Regions from separate parts of the Ammoniphilus soli genome, predicted to be linked through region 2. Evidence: riboswitches for the same ligand, from Rfam matches in the RefSeq annotation. Region 2 holds a riboswitch; the other holds the start of a gene.

Region 1 (6,390 bases), on a different contig from region 2:
CTCGCCGATGACCATTTCGAAGAGGTTAATCTTTTCGTAAAGCAAATGTAAAATATGCTCTTCAATCGTGTTTTGAGTCGATAGATTGTAGATGAACACATCTCTCGTTTGCCCCAGACGATGGACGCGGCCGATCCGTTGCTCTACCCGCATGGGATTCCAGGGCAGGTCAAAATTAATGATCCGATTACAAAACTGAAGATTGATTCCTTCCCCTCCTGCTTCGGTGGCAATGAGCACCTGAGCGCGGTTTTGGAATAGTTCTGTCATCCAATCCTTTTTATTTCGTTTAAATCCTCCACGAAAGAGGACAGAAGTGATGCCGTGCTCCGCTAGGAAATGATGCAAATACTCCTGGGTTTTCCGGTACTCGGTAAAGATGATGACCTTATCCCCGCATTCTTGGATTAACTCTAGCGTTTTTTCCGCTTTCGCATTTTTCTTGATGCCTCGGACCAGCTCTGCTAGCCTGACAATTTCTTGTCTCCCCGGTGAATCTTCGGGCAATTTGTTGTGCATGTTCACGAGCGTGTCAAAGGCAGCGAACCGGCTGCTGCAGACCTCTCTTTGGAGCGTGATGAGAGCCAGGGGATTTTTAAACACCGAATTCTGGTATTGCTCCTTGACGAAGCGGGTAACCCCGTCATAGAGCTCCCACTCTTCTTCAGATAATGTGACAGGAATAGCCTCTACAATCCGTTTGGTAAAGAACAGCCCTCCGTCACTCCGCTTATTGCGAATCATGATGTCTTTGAGTTCATCCTGCAATACCTCATGGTTTCTAGCTTGTCTCTTACTTTCCACATAGTTTTTCTGAAAGTCCGTGGTTTGGCCCAGATAACCCGGTTTAAGCAGGGTGATGAGATTGTACAGTTCATCTAAATCGTTTTGGATCGGTGTCGCAGTGAGCAACAAACAATATTTCTTTTTGATTTCCTTGATAAACTGGTAGTTTTTCGTATTTTTATTTTTAAGCTTGTGCGCTTCATCAATGATCAACATATCATAATCCTGGGAGAGAACGTGTTCGCGGTGCGGATCTCTCTTGGCGGTATCAATGGAGGCAATGACGACGTCATATTGCTTCCACATATATTCTTTCTTTTGGGCAACAGCGGGAATCCCGAATTTTTGGTTTAACTCTCTTGCCCATTGAACAACGAGGGAAGCTGGAACAAGAATGAGAATCTTGCTAGCTAGTCCCCGAACCATATATTCTTTAATAATTAAACCGGCCTCAATCGTTTTTCCAAGTCCCACTTCATCCGCAAGGATGGCCCTGCCGTGCATTTCTGTGATTACCTTTTTGGCCGTATCGAGCTGGTGGGGGAAGGGTTCTAACTGAGGAAGGTGCTTTAAGCATTGCAATTCATCGAAATTCGCTACCGAAGTGACTTCCTCGGCCTGGTAGGCCAATTGAAAAAGCTCCCACTTATGCCATGGTCCATCTTCCTTGAGCCTTTGCTTGAAATCTGTTACCCATTCGCGGTCGAAGTTGACGGGAATTTTAAACATAAGATTCGTCCTTTCCGAATAAGAAAGTTGTAGCGGATAATTCCCTTTTTGGAAAATCTATGATAGGATTATTAGGGTTACAATATAGCATTTAACAAATTAGCGGGTTTCATACTAAATTTAACATCTTCCTTACGGAAAAAGTTAAATATGCGAATGAGGATAGAGGGAGAGACTGCTGGTGCAGCGCCGAAGGAGCAAGCCTATGAAGAGGTGAATCTCTCAGGCAAAAGTACTTCTATCTGACGCAACTCTGGAGAGCGCCTGATTAGGCCACCCAAGGGGAAAATCTCTCAGGTACCAAGGACAGAGTAGGCTAATGCAATAGCCTACGTCTGTCCTTTTTTGCGTTCCCGCCTAGACTTCTTTATCATGAGGAAGAATAAGGATAGAGGGAAGAAATACATATCACGTGGAGGTGTACCTTGTGACGGAATTGAAAAGAACGCCCTTATTTCCCGTCTATACCAAATATGGAGCGAAAACCATCGATTTTGGCGGTTGGGAGCTGCCGGTCCAATTCTCCAGCATTAAAGAGGAACATGAAGCTGTTCGGGAAAGAGCCGGATTGTTTGACGTTTCTCATATGGGAGAAGTCGACGTCATAGGCCCTGATGCCTTGGCCTTTGTCCAAAAAATGACGACCAATGATGCTTCAAAACTAGTAGAAAATCAAGCCCAATATGCTATCATGTGCTATCCGGACGGAGGAACCGTGGACGATCTGCTGGTTTACAAAAAAGCCGACGATCACTATTTGCTGGTCATCAATGCAGGAAATATCGAAAAAGATGTTGCTTGGCTGCAAGAGCATGCAGAAGGAAATGTGAAGGTAACCAACATTTCCAGCGAAGTGGCGCAATTGGCTCTGCAAGGACCTCTTGCGGAACAGGTTTTAGCTAAACTCACAGATACCGATTTATCCAAAATTGGTTTTTTCCGATTCCTGCCAGATGTAAATGTAGGAGGATTCCAAGCCTTGGTATCTCGCACCGGCTATACAGGGGAAGAGGGATTCGAAATTTATTGCCGTGCAGATGAGGCCGCGGCCCTTTGGGAAAAGATTCTCGAAGCGGGAGAAAGCGATGGCGTGCTGCCATGCGGGCTCGGAGCAAGGGATACGCTCCGTTTCGAAGCCAAGCTTCCCTTGTATGGGCAGGAATTAACGAAGGAAATTTCGCCATTGGAAGCGGGGTTAGGTTTTGCCGTGAAATTGGATAAAGAAGCTGATTTTATAGGCAAAGCCGCTCTACAATCACAGAAAGCCCAGGGAGTCCCTCGCAAGCTCGTAGGGATTGAGATGATCGAACGCGGGATTCCGCGCACTCATTATCCGGTCTTTTCAGGTAACGAACAAATTGGAGAAGTGACAACAGGAACCCAGTCGCCAACCTTAAAGAAGAATGTAGGCTTGGCCCTCATTCGTTCTGAATTTGCAAACTTGGATGCCGAGGTTGAGGTAGAGATTCGAGGAAAACGCGTAAAAGCGAAAATAGTAAAAACGCCTTTTTATAAAAGGAGCAAATAAATTGAATGGATGCCGGTTCTAATCATCTTTACTTTACTCGGCAGCATGTATGGGTACATATCGTTGATCCGCACCGAGTAAAGCTGGGAATTACCCCCTATGCCTGTGAGCAGCTGGGGACGATCATCGCCGTGGAATTTCCTGAACCCAGCACAAGGGTAAAGCGGGGGCAGCCCGTGGGCGTCGTTGAGTCCGCAAAAACCTTAACAGACCTATATGCCCCCGTCGAGGGGGAAATCACAGAGGTGAACGGATCCCTTTTGGAATTGCCCGAAAAGCTTTCCTCCGGGAATGCCTATGCAAAAGGCTGGATCGCTTGGATGTCAACGGATTCTCCCATAGAAACCACTTTTTTCATGAACGCGAATGAATATGCTTTATATATAAAGGAGGAGTAACTGTGCAATATCGCTACCTTCCCATGACGTCGGAAGATAAAAAAGAAATGCTGTCGTTCCTTGGGATAAAAGATGTAAATGAATTGTTTGCGGACATTCCTGCCAATGTCCGATTCCAGGGGAAGCTGAACATTCCCGAAGCGCTGTCTGAGCCCGAGATTGTCCGCTATTTTTCCCAACTGGCCAGCCAGAACGCCAACAGTAATGAATACGCCTATTTCCTTGGAGCAGGCATCTATGACCATTACATTCCAAGCACGGTCAATCATGTTCTATTGCGCGGAGAGTTTTTCACGGCCTACACGCCTTACCAGCCAGAGATAAGCCAGGGTGAGCTTCAAGCCATTTTTGAGTTTCAAACGATGGTAGCTGAGCTGACTGGGATGGAAGTCGCTAACTCTTCCATGTATGATGGGCCAACCGCTTTAGCGGAAGGCGCCAATTTAGCTGTTGGCGGAGCGAAAGGAAAAACAGTTGTTGTTTCCAAAACCGTCCATCCTGAAGCCCGGGCCATTCTCAAGGTGAACGCAAAAGGGCAAGGATATGAAGTGGTAGAAGTCGATTATCAAGATGGGGCGACGGATTTAGCGGCATTAGAGCAAGCTTGTGATGAAAATACCGCTGCCGTGATTGTCCAATATCCAAACTTCTTCGGCGTTGTCGAGGATTTGGCGGCGATTGAAAAAATTGCCCATCAGCATAAAGGTTTATTCATTGTTTCCTCTAATCCGCTAGCACTGGGCGTTCTCGAGCCGCCGGGAGCTTTCGGAGCCGATATCGTCGTGGGAGATATGCAGCCGTTCGGAATCCCGATGCAGTTGGGTGGGCCGACTTGTGGATATTTCGCCGTAAGAGAAAAGCTCATGCGCAAGATTCCTGGACGCATCGTCGGACAAACGAAAGATACCAACGGAAAACGCGGCTTTGTTTTAACGCTGCAGGCCCGTGAACAGCATATTCGCCGCGAGAAGGCAACCTCAAATATCTGCTCTAACCAAGCGCTCAATGCTTTAGCGGCATCGGTAGCGATGACGGCCTTAGGCAAGCGCGGGGTACAGGAAATGGCAATGCTCAACGTCCAGAAGACACAGTATGCCAAGAATCAAATTGCGAACCTAACCGGATATGAAGCAGCTTTCTCAGGTCCTGTCTTTAATGAATTTGTGATTAAAGTTCCCGGTCAGGTAGGGGATATTAACCGAGCCTTGCTCCAGCAAAAGATTGTTGGGGGATATGATTTGGGCCGAGATTATCCTGAATTGGCCGGTCATATGCTGGTAGCTGTTACGGAGATCCGTACAAGAGAAGAAATCGATGCACTTGTGAAAGGATTGGAGGGGATCACTCGTGGTTAAAGATCAAGATAAGGCGCTGATTTTCGAGATCAGCAAATCCGGTCGTTCGGCGTATTCATTGCCAGGTTGCGATGTGCCTGAAGTCGATATCACATCCGTCCTTCCACAGCAGTTTATCCGTGAAACACCTGCAGAACTGCCGGAAGTATCCGAATTGGAACTGGTACGCCATTATACCGAATTGTCCAGACGAAACCATGGGATTGATAACGGATTTTATCCATTAGGATCCTGTACGATGAAGTACAACCCGAAGATTAACGAAGATGTCGCCCGCTATGCCGGGTTTGCTAAAATTCACCCTTATCAAGCGGAAGAAACCATGCAGGGTGCGCTTAAAGTCATGTACGATCTTCAGACCGAATTGGCGGAGATTACTGGAATGGATGAAGTGACCCTCCAACCAGCGGCTGGAGCCCAAGGCGAATGGACCGCACTGATGATGATCCGCGCCTATCATGAAAGCCGCGGGGAAAACCGGACCAAGGTCATTGTTCCGGACACCGCTCACGGAACCAACCCAGCTAGCGCATCCGTGGCAGGGTTAGATACCGTCACCATTTCTTCGGATGAAAATGGATTGGTCAATGTAGAGGAATTGCGCAAGGCGGTGGGTCCGGACACAGCGGCCTTAATGCTCACCAACCCTAATACGTTAGGACTATTTGAAGAAAACATTCTTCAGATTGCAGAGATTGTCCATGAAGCTGGCGGATTGCTATATTACGATGGGGCAAACGCCAATGCGATCTTAGGCATTGCCCGTCCCGGAGATATGGGCTTCGACGTTGTTCACCTGAACTTGCATAAGACATTCACGGGACCACACGGTGGCGGTGGACCGGGATCTGGTCCAATCGGCTGCAAAAAGGAGCTTGCACCATTTATCCCTCGACCGCAAGTCGTTAAAGAAGGAGAGCAATACCGACTTAATTATGACATTCCACAGTCAATCGGACGCGTAAAAGGATTCTATGGAAACTTCGGCATCAATTTGCGAGCTTTTGTCTATATCCGCTCCAACGGGCCTGAAGGATTGCTTCGCGTTTCCCAAGAAGCCGTGTTAAATGCCAATTATATGATGAGGAAGCTTGCGCCTTATTATGATCTGCCTTATGATCGCATTTGCAAGCATGAGTTTGTCTTGTCCGGACGCCGGCAGAAAAAGCTGGGTGTCAGAACCTTAGACATTGCCAAGCGGTTACTCGATTTTGGCTATCATCCGCCAACGATCTATTTCCCGCTGATCGTGGAAGAGTGTATGATGTTTGAACCAACCGAAACCGAATCGAAGGAAACCATTGATGAATTTATTGAAGTTATGATTCAAATTGCCAAGGAAGCGGAAGAAAACCCATCCGTGGTTCAGGAAGCCCCTCATCATACGGCAGTGACCCGTCTAGACGAAGTGACCGCCGCGAGAAAGCCTGTTTTGCGTTACAAGAAAGCGGATTAAGTCTTCGAAAATGGAAACCCTAGAATCGAATTCACCTTAAAGGAGGGGTTTCCATGACGGAACGGAACCAGGATAAAACAGATCGTCGTTCCCAAGTCACCTGGGATGGGGCCAATGATGAGCGCGGCAAAACAGAAA
Region 2 (6,390 bases):
CCAGGCCATCGCTCAAAGTGCGGAACAGACGGATTCCGAAGTGACGGTTACCTTTACCGCAAAAGGAGAAGAGAGGAAAGTAACTGCGGATTACTTGTTAGTTACAGTGGGTCGTCGGCCAAATATTGATCAATTAGGGCTTGAAGCCATTCAATTGAAAACAACGCAACGCGGGTTGATTGAAGTCGATCAGCAGTGCAGGACGAGCATTCCTCATATTTATGCGATTGGCGATATTGTAGAAGGACCGGCGTTAGCGCACAAAGCTTCGTATGAAGGAAAAGTAGCCGCCGAGGCCATTGCAGGAAAAGATAGCGTTGTCGATTATAAAGCGATTCCTGCCGTTGTGTTCTCCGATCCTGAAATAGCCAGTGTAGGATGCAATGAGACTCAAGCGAAGGATCAGGGGTTATCCATAACAATAGGGAAATTTCCTTATGCGGCCAATGGCCGCGCCTTATCCCAGCATGCAGGCGATGGGTTTGTTAAAATCGTTGGCGACAAGGAAACGGGTTTGGTGCTGGGGGCGCAAATCGTGGGACCAGAAGCTTCTAATCTCATTGCGGAGGTGGCCCTGGCCATAGAGGCGGGAAATTCTTTAGAAGATATCGCTCATACGATTCATGCTCATCCAAGCTTAGGGGAAATCGTGATGGAAGCTGCCGAAGGAGCGCTTGGCGAGGCGATTCATCAGATAAGCAAAAGTTAGGCGCCATCCATTCAGGAGACTATATGATGAAAGTAGATTTTTAAAATTAATAGAGGTGTGGGAGTGGATTTCACCAGTATATTTAGGAGGTCATGAATGATGAAAACGGGAACGTTGGATGTAAAACGGGGAATGGCGGAAATGCAAAAGGGCGGAGTAATTATGGATGTTGTTAATGCTGAGCAAGCGAAAATCGCTGAGAATGCTGGTGCTGTGGCTGTTATGGCATTAGAGCGAGTACCATCTGATATCCGTGCCATGGGTGGTGTAGCTCGCATGGCTGATCCCAGTATTATAGAAGAAGTCATGAAGGCGGTTTCGATTCCGGTCATGGCTAAAGCAAGGATTGGACATATCGTTGAAGCCAAAGTTCTTGAAGCCCTAGGAGTAGATTATATAGACGAAAGTGAAGTATTAACTCCGGCAGATGAAGTGTTTCATATTAATAAAAAAGAGTTTACGGTTCCTTTTGTGTGCGGGGCCCGGGATTTAGGAGAAGCTTTGCGAAGAATTGGTGAAGGGGCATCGATGATTAGGACCAAAGGGGAGCCCGGTACTGGTAATATTGTAGAGGCTGTACGTCACCAACGGATGATACAAAGTCAGATTCGAAAAGTACAGGCTATGTCCTATGACGAGTTAATGGCAGAAGCAAAAAATCTAGGGGCACCTTATGAGTTGTTAGAGTTTGTGCATCAACATGGGAAACTGCCTGTTGTGAACTTTGCGGCAGGTGGAGTGGCTACTCCTGCAGATGCTGCGTTGATGATGCATTTGGGATCGGATGGTGTCTTTGTGGGATCTGGGATCTTTAAATCAGACAATCCGGAGAGGTTTGCCAAAGCCATTGTCGAGGCGACCACTCATTATCAGGATTATGAATTGATTGGGCAATTATCTAAGAACCTAGGAACGGCTATGAAAGGAATCGAGATATCAAGTCTTCTGGCAAATGAGCGGATGGCTGTGCGCGGGTGGTAACGCAGCTTTGGGGGGATGGGATGTGAAGGCGAAAAACTCTCCTTCACATCCATGATAAAACCTAATCTATACATTCAATTGGAGAAAAAATGGCCATGAGAGAATTAAAAATGCTTGATCAAGAGAATGTACGATCGGTACGATTTTGTTCCAATAAAAAACAGCATCGCGTTTTTGGTTACAATAGCTGGAAATGGTACTGCAGTGAATGCGGTATCCAATGGGCACTCAATGTTTATTCCGGTAGCATTCAATCTTATCAATACTTGGCGGACGGAACAAAGGAATTTCTTGAAGAGGTCTCTTTGGAATCATTTTTGGAAAAGAAAAGAGAAGGTTAAATGCCACAAAAAACTTGACAACATCGTGACTGTGAATTATTATATAATTAATGAATGTCCAAATTTAATAAAGCGATTGAATATTGCGGGAGAGACTGGACGGTTTGTTCAGCACCGAAGGAGCAAGTCCTAAAAAACCTTAGGATATAAACTCTCAGGTAAAAGGACCGCAATAGGACGCACCTCTGGAGAGAGCTATTGGGCCACCAAAGGGGAAGGTTCTTGTACACAGGAACTAAACTCTCAGGTAAAAGGACAGAGGAAGGGTAGAATGTAAGTTACATCTATCTTTCCTCTGTCCTTTTTTGTGCTGGGAAAGATAAGTAATGGGTTAGATTTCAACTTTATAATATGGCGGATGATGATTGTGGGAGAGACTGAACCGGCAAGGTCAGCACCGAAGGAGCAAGTCCTAAAAAGCCTTAGGAACTAAACTCTCAGGTAAAAGTACTGCAATGGGACGCGCCTCTGGAGAGAGCGATGAGCCACCAAAGGGGAAGGTTCTTGATAGAAGTCTTAATGATACAGGACGGCTACGCAAGAGCTAATCTCTCAGGTCAAAGGACAGAGGAAGGGTAAAAGTATATTTATTGATTTTACCTTTCCTCTGTCTTTTTTCGGGAAGGTACAGAACTGGTGTTCTTGTCAAAAGGATGAAGGAGGCTGTTTGGATGAGTTTGCAGATTCATGACCATGAAATTTATGAAGCGATTGAAAATGAAAGAAAAAGACAGAATACCACATTGGAATTGATTGCCTCGGAAAATTTCGTCAGTCAGGAAGTCATGGATGCCATGGGATCGGTTCTTACGAACAAGTATGCGGAAGGGTATCCTGGCAAGCGATATTATGGAGGCTGCGAATTTGTTGATGTGGTTGAAAGGCTGGCGATCGAACGGTTAACCCAATTATTTGGAGCGAAGTATGCCAATGTACAGCCTCATTCCGGCGCACAGGCGAATACGGCTGTCTATTATTCACTGCTTAATCCTGGAGATAAAATTATGGGCATGAACTTGTCCCACGGTGGTCATTTAACCCATGGAAGTCCTGTCAGCATTTCCGGAAAGTGGTTTGATGTGGTGGCTTACGGGGTTAGAGAGGACACTCATCTCATTGATTACGATGAACTGGAAGCGATCGCTCTACGCGAACAGCCTAAATTAATCATAGCCGGGGCTAGCGCATATCCGCGTGTGATTGATTTCGACAGGTTTAAAAAGATTGCTGACAAGGTAGGCGCTCGTTTGATGGTGGATATGGCTCATATTGCTGGTCTAGTGGCTGCAGGTCTGCATCCGTCTCCACTTCCGTATTCAGACGTGGTGACGAGTACCACCCATAAAACCTTGCGTGGGCCACGCGGCGGCATTGTGCTGACGAATGATGAAGAAATCATCAAGGGGATCAACAAATCGATTTTCCCAGGGCTGCAAGGTGGACCGCTTATGCATGTCATCGCTGCCAAGGCGGTTTCGTTTAAAGAAGCATTGCAACCGAGTTTCAAGGATTATGCGGCCCAAGTGGTGAGAAATGCCTCTGTTCTAGCGGAAACCCTTAAGGCGGAAGAAGCTGTTCTGGTTTCCGGCGGAACCGATAATCACTTGCTGATGATCGATGTTCGTCCATGGGGGCTAACGGGAAAAGAAGCGGAACATTTATTGGAAGAAGCGGGCATTACCGTCAATAAGAATACGATTCCCTATGATCCGGCAAGCCCCTTTGTCACAAGCGGCATTCGAATCGGAACGGCGGCCATCACCTCTCGCGGCATGAAAGAAGAAGACATGGTCACTATCGCTCAAATTATAGCAGCCGTTCTAAAAACCAAAGGGGATGCCGAGGCAGTCAGGAAACATAGAGGGACTATTCAACAATTATGTGAAGCTTATCCCCTATACGAACGCGTGCGAATCTCGTAAAAGTCTTTAATTTAGATAAGAGAGGGAGGCATTAGATCTATGTTATACAACAGCTGTTTTGATATTATTGGGCCCATTATGGTCGGACCGTCGAGTTCCCATACAGCAGGCGTTGTATCGATCGGAAAGTTTGTCTATGACTTCCTGGAAGGTTCCCCTGAAAAGGCAACCATCGTTTTCTATGATTCATTCGCTGAGACGCATAAAGGTCATGGAACGGATAAAGCGATCATAGGTGGATTGATTGGAATGGATACGGACGATGTTCGGATTCGGCATGCCGTGGAAATGGCGGGGCAACAGGGCTTGGAGATTCAATATGTGTTAGAAAATGAGTGCCCTTATTATGATCATCCGAATACGGTCCTCATTCAGGCAGAAAAAAATGGGGTAACTGAAACGATCGGCGGGGTTTCCTTAGGCGGCGGGATATCAAAAATCTTTCATATTAATGGCTTTAGCGTCGATATTCCGCTCAATGCCCCCTATGATTTGGGACGGTTGAGGGAATATAAACGGGATCTTATTTATTCTTAGTTTGCGAGGAAGATACGACATGGATATCCAATCAATGAAAGAATTGCTCAACCATTGCGAACGAGAGAAAAAAAGTATAGCGGAAATCATGCTGGACATCGAAACCTCGAAGTCTAACCGGCCTCGTGAGGCGATCATACAGATGATGAAAGAACGCTTAAGCAAAATGAAAGAGGCAGTAGATCAAGGGGTATCCGATCGGTCGACGGCACCAAGCGGCATTTCCGGTGGAGATGCTTACTTGATGGGGCAATATCAAAAAAAGGAAGATGTTCTCAGCGGTCCTTATATTGCAGATGCCATGCGATTCGCGTTTGCCACCTCGGAAAGCAATGCACGCATGGGTGTCATTGTGGCGACCCCGACAGCAGGATCGGCGGGAATTTTGCCCGGTTGCTTATTTTCCCTCTATGAAAATGGCGACTTCACATATGAACAGTTGGTAATGGGGCTGTTTACCGCTAGTGCGATCGGCTATGTCATTGCGAATCGCGCTTTTATCGCCGGTGCAGCGGGCGGATGTCAGGCGGAGGTTGGTTCGGCCACCGCGATGGCCGCTGCCGCGATTGTGGAACTTAAGGGTGGAACCCCTGGTCAGGCCATTCATGCGGCATCCATTGCCCTGAAGTCGATGCTGGGATTGGTTTGCGATCCGGTTGCCGGATTGGTGGAAGTCCCCTGCATTAAACGGAATGTGATCGGCACGTCGATTGCCTTCTCATCAGCCGATATCGGCTTGGCAGGGGTGGAAAGCCGCATTCCTTGCGATGAGGTCATCGCTGCCATGTACGATATCGGAAAGAACATGCCTCGTGCCCTCAGGGAAACGTCCCTTGGAGGGCTGGCGATCACCCCTACGGGAGAAAAGATCAGGAAACGGATTATGGAACAAAAAACAAATTAGGAGGGGTGGCAGTATGGAAGGGTTAAAGCGAACGCCACTATACCCGCTCTATGGAAAATATGGCGGGAAAACCGTTGATTTCGGCGGCTGGGAGCTTCCTGTTCAGTTTAGCAGCATCATCGAGGAACATCACGCGGTTCGAACCCGTGCGGGTCTATTCGATGTTTCTCATATGGGTGAAGTCGTGATGAAGGGGCCGGATGCCAAAAAAGCGGTCCAGCGGTTGGTTACGAATGATATCAACCCGCTTCGGGAGAATCAGGCTTTGTATGCGGCCATGTGTTACCCGAGTGGGGGAACTGTCGATGATTTGCTCGTTTATAAGATCAAAGAAGATGAGTATCTCTTAGTGATTAATGCATCCAACATCGAAAAAGATGTTTCCTGGATCATCGAACAATCCACAGGAGATCTCACGATCGATAATGTATCCCCTAAGATCGCCCAGCTGGCCTTGCAAGGTCCAAAAGCGGAAGAAATCCTGCAAAATTTGACTTCCTTTAACTTGTCGGATCTCAAATTCTTTTATTTCCAAGAAAAGGTGGACATTGCAGGCATTCCAACGCTCGTATCCCGTACCGGCTATACGGGCGAAGACGGATTCGAGCTTTATGTGGATGCCTCCGATGCATGCAGCTTGTGGGAAAAAATCTTGGAGGCAGGGAAAGGGGATATCCTTCCTTGCGGTCTAGGAGCACGAGATACGTTGCGGTTTGAAGCAAGGCTTCCCCTTTACGGCCAAGAGCTGGATAAGGATATAAGCCCGCTCGAAGCGGGTATCGGCTTTGCGGTGAAGTTGGAAGCCGAGGAAGGTTTTATTGGAAAGGAAGCCCTCATCCGACAAAAAGAAGAAGGGATTCCTCGCAAATTGGTTGGCATTGAAATGGTAGGGCGCGGGATTCCGCGTACGGGCTATCCGGTTTATGCTAGCGGAGCAGCCTTGGAGGATACGCCTATCGGCTATATCACATCAGGAACCCAATCTCCTACGTTAAA

Evidence for each region. Region 2 has a riboswitch for glycine ahead of glyA (serine hydroxymethyltransferase). Riboswitches for the same ligand answer to the same signal wherever they lie in the genome.
Region 1: another riboswitch for glycine. It lies ahead of gcvT (glycine cleavage system aminomethyltransferase GcvT); the one in region 2 lies ahead of glyA (serine hydroxymethyltransferase).

Annotation. Positions count from the first base shown of each region.
Region 1 is NZ_JBEGDL010000026.1:13,952-20,341, reverse strand. Features, by position in the region: gene ABLT31_RS29070 (DEAD/DEAH box helicase) at 1-1,515, opposite strand, end outside; glycine riboswitch at 1,672-1,763, shown strand; gene gcvT (glycine cleavage system aminomethyltransferase GcvT) at 1,943-3,043, shown strand; gene ABLT31_RS29060 (glycine cleavage system protein H) at 3,049-3,441, shown strand; gene gcvPA (aminomethyl-transferring glycine dehydrogenase subunit GcvPA) at 3,444-4,796, shown strand; gene gcvPB (aminomethyl-transferring glycine dehydrogenase subunit GcvPB) at 4,789-6,252, shown strand; gene ABLT31_RS29045 (hypothetical protein) at 6,306-6,390, shown strand, end outside.
Region 2 is NZ_JBEGDL010000015.1:33,755-40,144, forward strand. Features, by position in the region: gene lpdA (dihydrolipoyl dehydrogenase) at 1-709, shown strand, start outside; gene pdxS (pyridoxal 5'-phosphate synthase lyase subunit PdxS) at 806-1,690, shown strand; gene ABLT31_RS23985 (hypothetical protein) at 1,786-2,031, shown strand; glycine riboswitch at 2,108-2,211, shown strand; glycine riboswitch at 2,214-2,293, shown strand; glycine riboswitch at 2,390-2,494, shown strand; glycine riboswitch at 2,497-2,602, shown strand; gene glyA (serine hydroxymethyltransferase) at 2,703-3,953, shown strand; gene ABLT31_RS23995 (serine dehydratase beta chain) at 3,993-4,490, shown strand; gene sdaAA (L-serine ammonia-lyase, iron-sulfur-dependent, subunit alpha) at 4,510-5,394, shown strand; gene gcvT (glycine cleavage system aminomethyltransferase GcvT) at 5,408-6,390, shown strand, end outside.